2 regions of the Oceanobacillus aidingensis genome follow, and region 1 is predicted to be linked to the other one. Evidence: predicted binding sites of a transcription regulator. Region 1 holds the regulator's gene; the other holds the start of a gene.
The links. Region 1 encodes Rex, which represses fermentation and respiration genes when NADH is low (regulators of the CRP and FNR family bind a similar motif). Its sites were predicted from a motif close to TTGTGAAATATTTCACAA; they were not measured.
Positions count from the first base shown of each region.

Region 2: a site for Rex is predicted at 1,555-1,572, ahead of ACFO3P_RS09860 (FAD:protein FMN transferase). Genes of this name have one in related genera too.

Region 1 covers NZ_JBHSFT010000008.1:10,596-16,159, reverse strand. Annotated here, with positions in the region: gene groL (chaperonin GroEL) at 1-1,057, opposite strand, end outside; gene groES (co-chaperone GroES) at 1,119-1,400, opposite strand; gene ACFO3P_RS05585 (CPBP family intramembrane glutamic endopeptidase) at 1,849-2,553, shown strand; gene ACFO3P_RS05580 (DUF4305 domain-containing protein) at 2,555-2,749, shown strand; gene ACFO3P_RS05575 (redox-sensing transcriptional repressor Rex) at 2,868-3,503, opposite strand; gene ACFO3P_RS05570 (ABC-F family ATP-binding cassette domain-containing protein) at 3,861-5,564, shown strand, end outside.
Region 2 covers NZ_JBHSFT010000014.1:69,305-74,868, reverse strand. Annotated here, with positions in the region: gene menA (1,4-dihydroxy-2-naphthoate polyprenyltransferase) at 1-391, opposite strand, end outside; gene ACFO3P_RS09860 (FAD:protein FMN transferase) at 411-1,463, opposite strand; gene ACFO3P_RS09855 (FAD-dependent oxidoreductase) at 1,811-3,685, shown strand; gene ACFO3P_RS09850 (NusG domain II-containing protein) at 3,763-4,179, shown strand; gene ACFO3P_RS09845 (Gx transporter family protein) at 4,235-4,789, shown strand; gene ACFO3P_RS09840 (polyprenyl synthetase family protein) at 4,853-5,564, shown strand, end outside.

The DNA.
Region 1 (5,564 bases):
CTTCTGCTTGTGCACGGATTTGTGCCACACGGCTGGAGATTGTTTCTGGGTCTCCTGATCCTTCTACGATTGTTGTATCATCTTTGGTTACGACAACTTTAGAAGCACGTCCTAATTGCTCAATGCTTGTTGATTTAAGATCCAGTCCAAGGTCTTCTGTAATTACTTCTGCACCAGTCAGTACAGCGATATCCTCAAGCATTGCTTTACGGCGGTCACCGAATCCTGGAGCTTTCACAGCTACCGCGTTGAATGTACCGCGTAATTTGTTTACTACTAAGGTAGCAAGTGCTTCGCCTTCAACATCTTCTGCAATCATAAGAAGCGGTTTGGCTTGTTGAACAACTTGTTCTAACACTGGCAGTACTTCCTGGATATTTCCAATTTTCTTATCTGTAATCAAGATATATGGATCTTCTAGTACAGCTTCCATTTTATCTTGGTCAGTAACCATATAAGGAGAAGAGTATCCGCGATCGAATTGCATCCCTTCTACTACTTCAAGCTCTGTGTTGAAGCCTTTTGATTCTTCAATGGTGATAACACCGTCATTGCCTACACGTTCCATTGCTTCTGCAATCAATTGACCTACTTCGCCGTCGCCTGAAGAAACAGCTGCAATTTGGGAAATTGCTTCTTTGCTTTCGATTGGCTGAGAAATGCCTTTTAATTCCTCTACAGCCAATGCTACTGCTTTTTCAATACCGCGGCGGATTCCAACTGGATTTGCGCCGGAAGTTACGTTTTTAAGTCCTTCACGAATCATTGCTTGAGCAAGTACAGTTGCTGTTGTTGTACCGTCACCGGCAACATCGTTTGTTTTAGATGCTACTTCGGATACAAGCTGTGCACCCATGTTTTCAAATGCATCTTCTAATTCGATTTCTTTTGCAATGGTTACGCCATCATTCGTAATCAGCGGGGAACCGAATTTTTTATCTAGAACCACGTTGCGGCCTTTTGGTCCTAAGGTTACTTTTACTGCATCTGCTAAGGTATCGACACCACGCAGCATTGCGCGTCGTGCGTCTTCACTAAATTTAATGTCTTTAGCCATGTTAATCTTCCTCCTTCAAATTGATTCACGGTTTCATTAAAGATTCATCGTATATTTTTGATTAGCCTACAATCGCTAAAATATCATTCTCACGAAGAATTAAGTATTCTGTACCTTCATATTTCACTTCGGTACCAGCAAATTTAGAGAAAATAATGCGGTCTCCTTCAGAAACTTCCAGTGCCACTTTTTTCCCATCTTCCACACGTCCAGATCCTACTGCAACTACTTCACCTTCTTGCGGTTTTTCCTTTGCAGAGTCTGGAAGTACGATTCCGCTTGCTGTTGTTTCTTCTTGTTCAACAAGTTTGATAACAACACGATCTCCTAATGGTTTAATCATGTAGAATTGCCTCCTTAATCCCAAATCATTTTATTTTTTATTAGCACTCTATACACTTGAGTGCTAACTCCAATTATTATAATAATTAATTCTTGGAAAAAATGCAAGCACGATGATGATAAATTTTTAGAAAAACTTGTATTCGCTTGTTCTTCAGCGAATCCTTCGTTTTTCTTATACTGCTCCATCGTGTTAGAAAAACTTAGATTCGCTTGCTTTTCAGTGAATCCTCAGTTTTTTTATACTGCTCCATCGTGTTAGAAAAACTTGTATTCGTTTACTTTTTGAAGATAACTTCTACTTTTCACTTTCTGCTTTCTTATTTTAACCCTTGTTTATTTTCTTTTTCAATGTTTCATGCATGATTTGATGTATTTTTGATTATAATTTTCAGTAACAGTTGTGTTAGAATATATCCTATGGCGATAATAGTTGAAGGAGCGTTTTTATGACTCGAAGATATACATATGTCATTCTCACATATATCATTATGCAATTTTCTGTTTTACTTATGGCCCCGCTGATTACATCCATATTTGGTGTAAACCTTGCGCTTGCCAGTATTTATTGGTCTGTCTTTAGTTTCACTCTTGGCCTTGTTATTGTTCTCTGGCTCTTAAAGCCTGATATGCAGGTCCGGGCTCATCCCGATGCTGTCGGGATCGGCGGTATTATTGTCTGGTCTGTTCTGGGAATTATTATGGCCCTTCTTTCACAAGGGCTGGCTGCCACCATTGAAATGGAGCTATTTGGAATCGATCCCGGTTCAGAGAATACCCAAGGCATTATGAACATGGCACGGGCTGTGCCAATTTTTATTGTTCTTCCGGCAATTTTGGCGCCTATTTTAGAAGAAATCATTTTCCGGAAAATTATATTTGGTTCGCTGTATAAAAAAATGAACTTTTTCTTTGCGGCTTTAATTTCTTCTCTTATTTTTGCCGTGATTCATACAGATTTTCTGCATATACTAGTATATGCTGCGATGGGCTTTGTTTTTGCATTCCTTTATGTACAAACAAAACGAATTCTTGTACCTATCATCGTACATGCCGGGATGAACACCCTTGTCGTGCTGGCTCAGCTTTCCTTAGATCCAGAAGAAATTCAAAAACGACTTGACCAATTACAACTCATATTCTTTGGAGGTTAACATGCATCAGCCTTATTTAATAAAAGCCATTCTTTATGTTTTATTCGGTGTTTTATTTATTTATGTCGGGGTTCTCAGCAAGGGAGAATCCGTCTGGGATACAGTTCCCCTTATATTCGCCGGATTTGCAGCTTTAACCTTCTATGCCGGCTTCCGGATGCTGCGATTCTATTTTAAAGTAAAGAATAAAAAATAAAAAACTAGCTCTTAGGCAGGAAGCTTCTTAAATTTAGAAGTTCTGTAAAGAGCTAGTTTTTTGCAATTAGAAAGCAGAAGATTGGTTAAGAAAACATTATGGAGCTTCTGTGCATATCCTACTCCTCTTCTAAGGAATAATGCTTCAAAAAGTATACAAGTGATTGCAATTCTACTGTTAAATCAATGTGATGGACACGAATATAGTTTGGAACGGTAATACGTGCCGGCGTGAAATTAAGAATACCTTTAATACCGAGCTCCACAAGGCGGTTCGCAGCGGCATCTGCTTCTTCTGCAGGTATTGTTAAAATAGCAACTTCAATTCCGCTTATTTTATCCTCTAATTCATTCACATGATACACGGGAACACCGCCAACTTCCGTGCCTACCTTGGAATCATCCGTATCAAACGCCATCGTGATACGAATATTATTGTTCTTTAAAAAGTTATAATGCAAAAATGCAGTTCCCAGGTTTCCAACACCAATTAAAGCAACATTCGTTATCTCATGCTGGTCCAGTGTACTTTTAAAGAACCCTAATAGATACTCCACATTATATCCGTATCCTTTTTTCCCAAGTGCACCAAAATAGGAAAAGTCTCTGCGGATCGTTGCAGAATCTACTTTAACAGCCTCACTTAACTCTTTGGAAGATACACGCATCTTCCCTTGCTGATATAAATTATTTAAAAATCGGTAATATAAAGGCAAACGCTTTGCTGTTGCCTGCGGGATTTTATTTTGTTCCATTTGAAACGGCCTCTCTTCAATTACTAATGTATAGGAAAACTTACATGTTAAATTATTTCATTTTTTGTACATGGATACTGCCATAATTTTACACGTTCGCTTTCATTATGTTGTAAATAACGCATTTATTCAATAGTACACACTCTATTATATAATTTTAACAGAAATACAGCCAACATAGCGAACTTTATTATAATTTTATTGTAGCTTCTATTTGGATACGTTACACTGATAGAAGGTATTACTTTCCTTTTACAGGATGGTTCAAGAAGACAGGATAAGCAATAACATGCTCGTCACCTTATTTTCATGTGCTTTTTGAACAGCTTTTTTTACGAGTCAGAAAGGATGGCAACGATGATTTTAATGCAACTAAATGGAATCTCTAAATCCTTTGGAGCAGAAGAGATTCTAGCTAATATAAAAATGGAAATAAAAGATAATGAACGGATTGCAATAGTCGGCCGCAATGGAGCCGGAAAGTCAACACTTCTCAAAATCATGGCAGGAGAAATGCCTTATGACGGCGGTGAGATCTTCCAGCCGAAAGACCTGACATTCGGCTATCTCTCACAGCATATGACGTTAGAGTCCGGAAAAACCATCTGGCAAGAGATGCTGGATGTATTTTCGCCTCTGCTTGCCATGGAGAAAAAATTACGTGAACTGGAAGCACAGATGGCAGACGCCTCCAATATGGAAGCATCTGATTATCAACAGCTGCTCGAAAGATATGATACGCTTCAAAATGAATATCAATCAAATGGCGGATATACGTATCAAGCGGAAATAAAATCTGTGCTCACCGGGTTGTCCTTTGGTGATTATGATTACGATACATTAATTACCGATTTAAGCGGCGGACAGAAAACAAGACTTGCCCTCGGTAAGCTTCTACTGCAAAAACCGCAGCTGCTTATTCTCGATGAACCGACGAACCACTTAGATATTGACACACTTACATGGCTCGAAGGCTATTTAGTAAGCTATCCAGGTGCTATCATTATTGTTTCCCATGACCGCTACTTTTTAGACAAAACTGTATCAATTGTTTATGAAATTTCCAGACATCATTCTAAAAAGTTCCACGGAACATACAGTAACTACTTAGCTCAAAAAGCGCTTGATTATGAGCAGGAGAAAAAAGAATTTGAAAAACAGCAGACAGAAATTAAACGGATGGAAGATTTTATTCAGCGTAACTTAGCACGCGCTTCTACGACGAAACGTGCCCAGAGCAGACGGAAAAAGCTTGAAAAAATAGATCGTCTTGATCACCCAGCCGGTGATGAATCCTCCGCATCAATTTCCTTCCAAGTGAACCGGCAGAGCGGAAATGATGTATTAAAAATAAAAGATTTAACCTTTCAATATCCTGATACGGATCAGCCGATTTTCAAAAACATCACGCTGCATGCTAACCGGGGCGACCGTATCGCATTGGTAGGCCCAAACGGTGTCGGCAAAACCACCTTATTAAAAAATATTGTCGGCAAGTATCTGGCAAATCAAGGTGAGATCCAGCTCGGGACGAATGTTCAAATCGGCTACTACGATCAGGAGCAGGCAAACCTTCACTCAAATAAAACTGTTCTGCAGGAGCTGTGGGATGATTATCCATTGATTAATGAGAAAGACATTCGTACAATCCTCGGGAATTTTCTATTCTCTGGCGAGGATGTCTTAAAACCTGTGTCCGCCTTAAGCGGCGGTGAGAAATCAAGGCTTGCTCTGGCAAAATTAAAAATGCAAAAAGCAAATTTGCTTATCCTTGATGAGCCGACCAACCATTTGGATATCGACAGCAAAGAAGTATTAGAAAGTGCTTTAATTGATTTTCCAGGAACTATTCTTTTTGTTTCTCATGACCGTTATTTTATTAACCGGATTGCCGATCAAGTTGCAGAAATGCAGGCAAGCAGTGTAAAAATATATCTTGGTGACTATGATTATTATTTAGAGAAAAAAGCAGAGGAAGAGGAACGAAGGCTGTTACAGCTGCAAAATCAGCAGAAGGTAACAGAAGAACCGGCAGCTTCAGCAAAAAAACGCAGCTTTCAG
Region 2 (5,564 bases), on a different contig from region 1:
ATGTATAAAAGATACCAATCGCAAAACAAAGCATGCCAATAACCAGCACAAATAAATCCGTACGAAATACCAGCCAAATCCCTAATAGTGAAGCTATCGCCAGCATGGTAATAATCGTGGCCACCACTCTCTTTTCAGGGATATTTTCCTGTCCGATAATATTGGATTGTCTGCGATAGTCATCACTTAATGCCTTCTTATAATCCATGTAATTATTGATAGCCGTTGTAGTTAAATCAAACAGCAGCATGGCACTAAAGAAAATAGCTGTGTTTAGCGGTTCAAACATATCATAACGATAGATAACAAATAATAGTCCAATTAAAAACGGAAATAAACTAGCTAATTTGGTGCGAATTTCTACCAGCTTTAAAAACGTAGGCAGTGTCATCATAGCCCGCTCCCCTCACCTATTCTATTAACGTAAATTCCTCATCTGTCAGTTCAAAATTGCCGGCTAATCCATCGGTGATATAAACATTTTTGTCCTTTGTCACAAAGATGGCTTCTGCATCCTGCATCTGTTGAATAAAGTCCAATCCTTCCTCTAACCCTTTTGAATATAGCAGTGTCGAAAGTGCATCCCCGTCAATTGAATGCTCACTGATAACCGAAACACTGGCAAGCTCTCCTTCAAACGGATAGCCAGTCTGCGGATTTAATAAATGATGATAGATTTCACCCTCTACTTCTAAAAAACGTTCATAAATACCAGAAGTAACGATAGACTGATTCGAAGCAGTCAATCTGCCAACAGTTTCTCCCATTGGCAAGAATGGATTTTGAACACCAACAACCCAGGGATCACCTGATGTCTGGTTCCCCATAACATATATATTGCCTCCTAAATCAACCACAGCAGTGGTGACCCCTTCCTCCTCTAACAGTTCTATGACTTCATCAGCAATATAACCCTTCGCAATTGCTCCCAGGTCTAACCGCATACTGGATTCTGTCAGCATCACGCTTTGCTCTGCTTCATCGAGTTCTATTTTTTCATAATCAATCAACGGCAGTATGTCATCAATTTCCTCCTGCAACGGTTTTCTCGCATCATCCATCCCGATATTCCAAAGGCTGGTTAATGGACCGACAGCAATATCAAAGGAGCCCTCTGCCAATTCACTGTAATCCTTTCCTTGCTTAATCACCTGCCATACATCCTCTGACACCTCGACAGGGCCTTTTCCGGCCTGTTCATTGATTTCAGCCACTTCCGACCCAGCTTCATTGGCAGTCATTTGCTGTTCCAATACTTCAATTCGGTCAAACACCTTATCTAACGCCGACTCTTTATCCTTGTCATACACCTTTATCGTGATAACTGTTCCCAGTAAAAATTCTGTCTCACTATATGGATTGCTGATTAATGATGATGCATCGCTTGATGAATCGGCATTTTTAGAACAGCCTGCAATAATCAGCATCAGCAGCATCAGTGAGATACCAATTTGTTTCTTCATTTTCATACCTCCCTCGCCCTTGTGAATGTTAATAAACACCATAATAATTATTTTCATGTGATTTAATTCACAATTATTTACATAATTTTAATTGTGAATAATTTCACAAATATTACATGTTTATTGTATAATTTATTTCGTATCATGTCTATAAAAAACACAAACAAATCTATTATTACCAAGGATTTTGTCATGAAAATGACACACCTGATTATTTGATATTTTATTTTTAATTTGTGAACTATTTATCAAATCTATAGACTTTTTTCATGAATATGTTAGAATGAAATTGTTCAATAGTTCACAAAGTTAACATTATCTATTTTGATTACAAAGGAGTGAATACAATGGCGGAGAAAAATATTGTTATTATTGGCGCCGGCTACGCAGGGGTGCATGCAGCTAAGAAGCTGGCCAAAAAATACAAACGTGATGATTCTGTTTCTATTACTCTGATAGATCGACATTCCTATCACACCATGATGACAGAATTACATGAAGTAGCTGCACACCGGGTAGAACCATCTGCTATTCAATTTGATTTACGAAAATTATTTAACCGCACCAAAGTGAAACTCGTCACAGACAATGTTACCAACGTCGATCATGATACGAAGACCGTCACCACGGAACACGGTGAATTCGCTTATGACTACCTTATTCTCGGGATGGGCGGCGAAGCAAACGACTTTGGTACACCAGGTGTAAAAGAGAACGGCTTTACCCTCTGGTCCTGGGAAGATGCGATCCGCATCCGGCAGCATTTAGAGGATGTCGTCAAACGGGCAGCATTAGAACATGACCCGGAAAAACGCCGTGCCATGCTCACCTTTACAGTTTGCGGTTCCGGCTTTACCGGTATTGAAATGATTGGAGAGCTTATCGAGTGGAAATACCGTTTAGCAAAGGAAAATAAACTGGACGAAGAAGAAATTCAGCTGTATGTAGTCGAAGCGGCCTCCTCTATTTTAAATATGCTCGACCGAAAAAGTGCAGATAAAGCAGAAAAGTATTTAAATAAAAAAGGCGTGACATTGCTTAAAAATTCACCAATCGTGGAGGTGAAAGAAGACGCCGTCGTATTTAAATCAGGTAAAACCCTTTCCACACACACATTGATTTGGACAGCCGGGGTCAAGGCAAATTCGGATACAGAAGATTACGGTATCCCGACTGCCAGAGCAGGACGTCTGAAAGTAAATGAATATATGGAAGCAGAAAACTTGGAGAACGTCTATGTTATCGGCGACTTAGCCTATTTTGAAGAAGAGGAAGGCAAGCCGACGCCGCAAATTGTCGAAGCGGCCGAACAGACAGGTGTGACAGCAGCTAAATCCATTATTGCGGAAATCGATAATGGCCAAAAAGAAGCATTTGAAGGGAAATACCATGGCACGATGGTTTCCATCGGAGCCAGATATGGTGTGGCGAATTTAATGGGGCTGCGTTTAAGCGGCTGGCTGGCTAATCTGATGAAGCACTTGGTTAACCTGTATTATTTCTTCGGGATACGAAGCGGCTATTATATGTTTCATTATATTATGCATGAATTTTTCCAAACCAAGGATAAGCGCAACATTTTCAGAGATACAATTACCAGATATGGAAATGTTTTGTGGAGCTTGCCATTGCGATTATTTGTCGGCGGTTTTTGGCTCGATGAAGCAGCCTCTAAAATTTGGGGAGAATCTGTTTGGGGTGAAGTCACCTCAGGCTCTGCAGGTATTTCTCGATTATTTCAGGGACTCGGAGAAGATTCCTGGCTGACCGGGAACAGCGTGAACATGCCATTTGAATGGCTGCAAACAACCACCAGCAGTGCAAGTGAAGCGGTAGATGGCGGTGCAGAATGGGCCACTCCTATTTTAAGTGATATGCCAGGTATTTTTGAATGGTTTATGCAGATTATGCTGCCGACACCGGAAGTAGCTATCTTTATGCAGAAGGTTATGGCTTTCATTGAGTTATTCATCGGCCTTGCTATTGTATTCGGCCTTTTCACTTGGCTTGCCAGTGCTGCAAGTGCCGGATTCCTGATGATGTTTACTTTATCCGCAATGCTCGGCTGGGATCAAATCTGGGCACTCCCTGCTTCTATCGCCTTAATGAATGGTTCCGGACGTTCCATTGGTTTAGATTACTGGGCTGTTCCATGGCTGCAAAGAACACTGGGAAGATTCTGGTATGGAAAAGAGCAGGCTATCTATAAAGATCGTGAATAAAAACATCGGGCAGCCCGGCTTTTGCCGGGGAGATGAGTCAATATTTACTGAATGAGCTATAAGGGGGGGGGATGGGCATGAAGGATTTCTATCATATGCTGAAACCTTGGGATGTTATTCTTGTTATCCTGTTGGTTCTTCTATCTTTTCTCCCTATTGGCATCTTTGTTTTACAGCAGTCACAATATGCTGAAGAAGATTCAGTAAACGTTGCGGTGATTACAGTAGATAATGAAATTGTAGAAGAAATCCAGCTGACAGGGAATACCGAAACCAGAGAAATTGAGATTGAGGTATCCGATCATGACAATAACATTATTGAAGTAGACAATGAACGCATTCATATCAAAAGTGCTACCTGCTCTGACCAAATCTGTGTGCGAACCGGCTATATTTCCAGGCCGGGACAGACGATTGTCTGCCTGCCTCATAAGCTTGTCGTCGAGATTCAATCAGACAGCGGGGAAACAGAAGATATGATTATCAGCTCTTAAATCAATTTTGAGCAGCTTATATACACGTTCGGAAATAGATTGGGAGGGTCTGGCGATGACAAATAACCAGCGTCTTGTATACATTGCATTATTAGCTGCGCAGGCAGTCATTATCAGTTTAGTAGAAAGAGCCGTCCCCTCCCCTTTTGCCATCGCTCCAGGTGCAAAAATCGGTTTAGCGAATATTATTACGTGCATGGCGTTATACACGCTCTCTACAAAAGATGCGTCTAAGGTTGTGATGATACGGATTATCCTTGCTACCCTCTTGGGAGGTACACTCTCCTCTTTTATGTATAGTGCGGCCGGCGCCATATTAAGCTTTATCGGCATGTGTGGAGTAAAAAAGCTCGGACCATCCCGAATCAGCTTGATTGGAGTCAGCGTAGCCGGCGCTATTATGCATAATATTGGACAATTAACGATTGCCAGCTGGATTGCCCAAACATGGACGGTACTTCTCTACCTCCCAGTTTTATCTTTTTTCGGGATTTTATCAGGCATTGCCATGGGTCTGGCAGCTAATTATTTATTAAATCACGTAGAAAAACTGGACTATTACCGGGACCTGCAAGAAATGAAATATACGCAACCCAATCAAGTATCATAGCTTTGGCTACAGAAAAATCCTTATGCTCGTTAAATGGAGGTTATCATGATGGCGATTCCAACTATTCCTGTTCATCCAATGTGGGAACCTTATCCCCGTTTACAATCTGATTTACAATCCGTTTTACAGGTGATTGAATCTCACCTGCAAATCCACGATAAACAAATCGAAGCTACAATTAAGGATTTGGTCTATTCAGGAGGAAAATTATTGCGTCCTGCCTATACGCTTCTATGTTCCCAGATTGGGGACGTAACACATCAGGAAAAAGAAAGGTCGATAGCCGTTGCCGCAGCACTGGAAACCTTGCATATGGCCACTCTGATCCATGATGATGTCATTGATGAAGCAGACTTCCGTCACGGAAATCCAACCATCCATACCCAGCAGGGCAATCAATTTGCCATCTATTCCGGTGATTATTTATTTTGTGTCTGCTTTACTATTTTATCTAAGTACGCGCGCACATTAGCACATCTTGAGTTTAATGCGCGCAGTATGGAAAAGATTCTCACAGGGGAACTGGATCAGCTCCATGCGCGCTACCAAAAGGGAACCAGCATCAAAGATTATTTAACGCGTATTTCCGGAAAAACCGCGCAGCTCTTTGCTGTCAGCTGCTATTCAGGAGCAGTGACCAGTCAAGCAACACGAAGGCAGACCATGCTCGCCTGGAATATGGGGCACTATATTGGCATGGCCTTTCAGATTATCGATGACATACTAGACTTTAAAGGTGATTTCAACACCATGCGAAAACCTACGCTTGCAGATA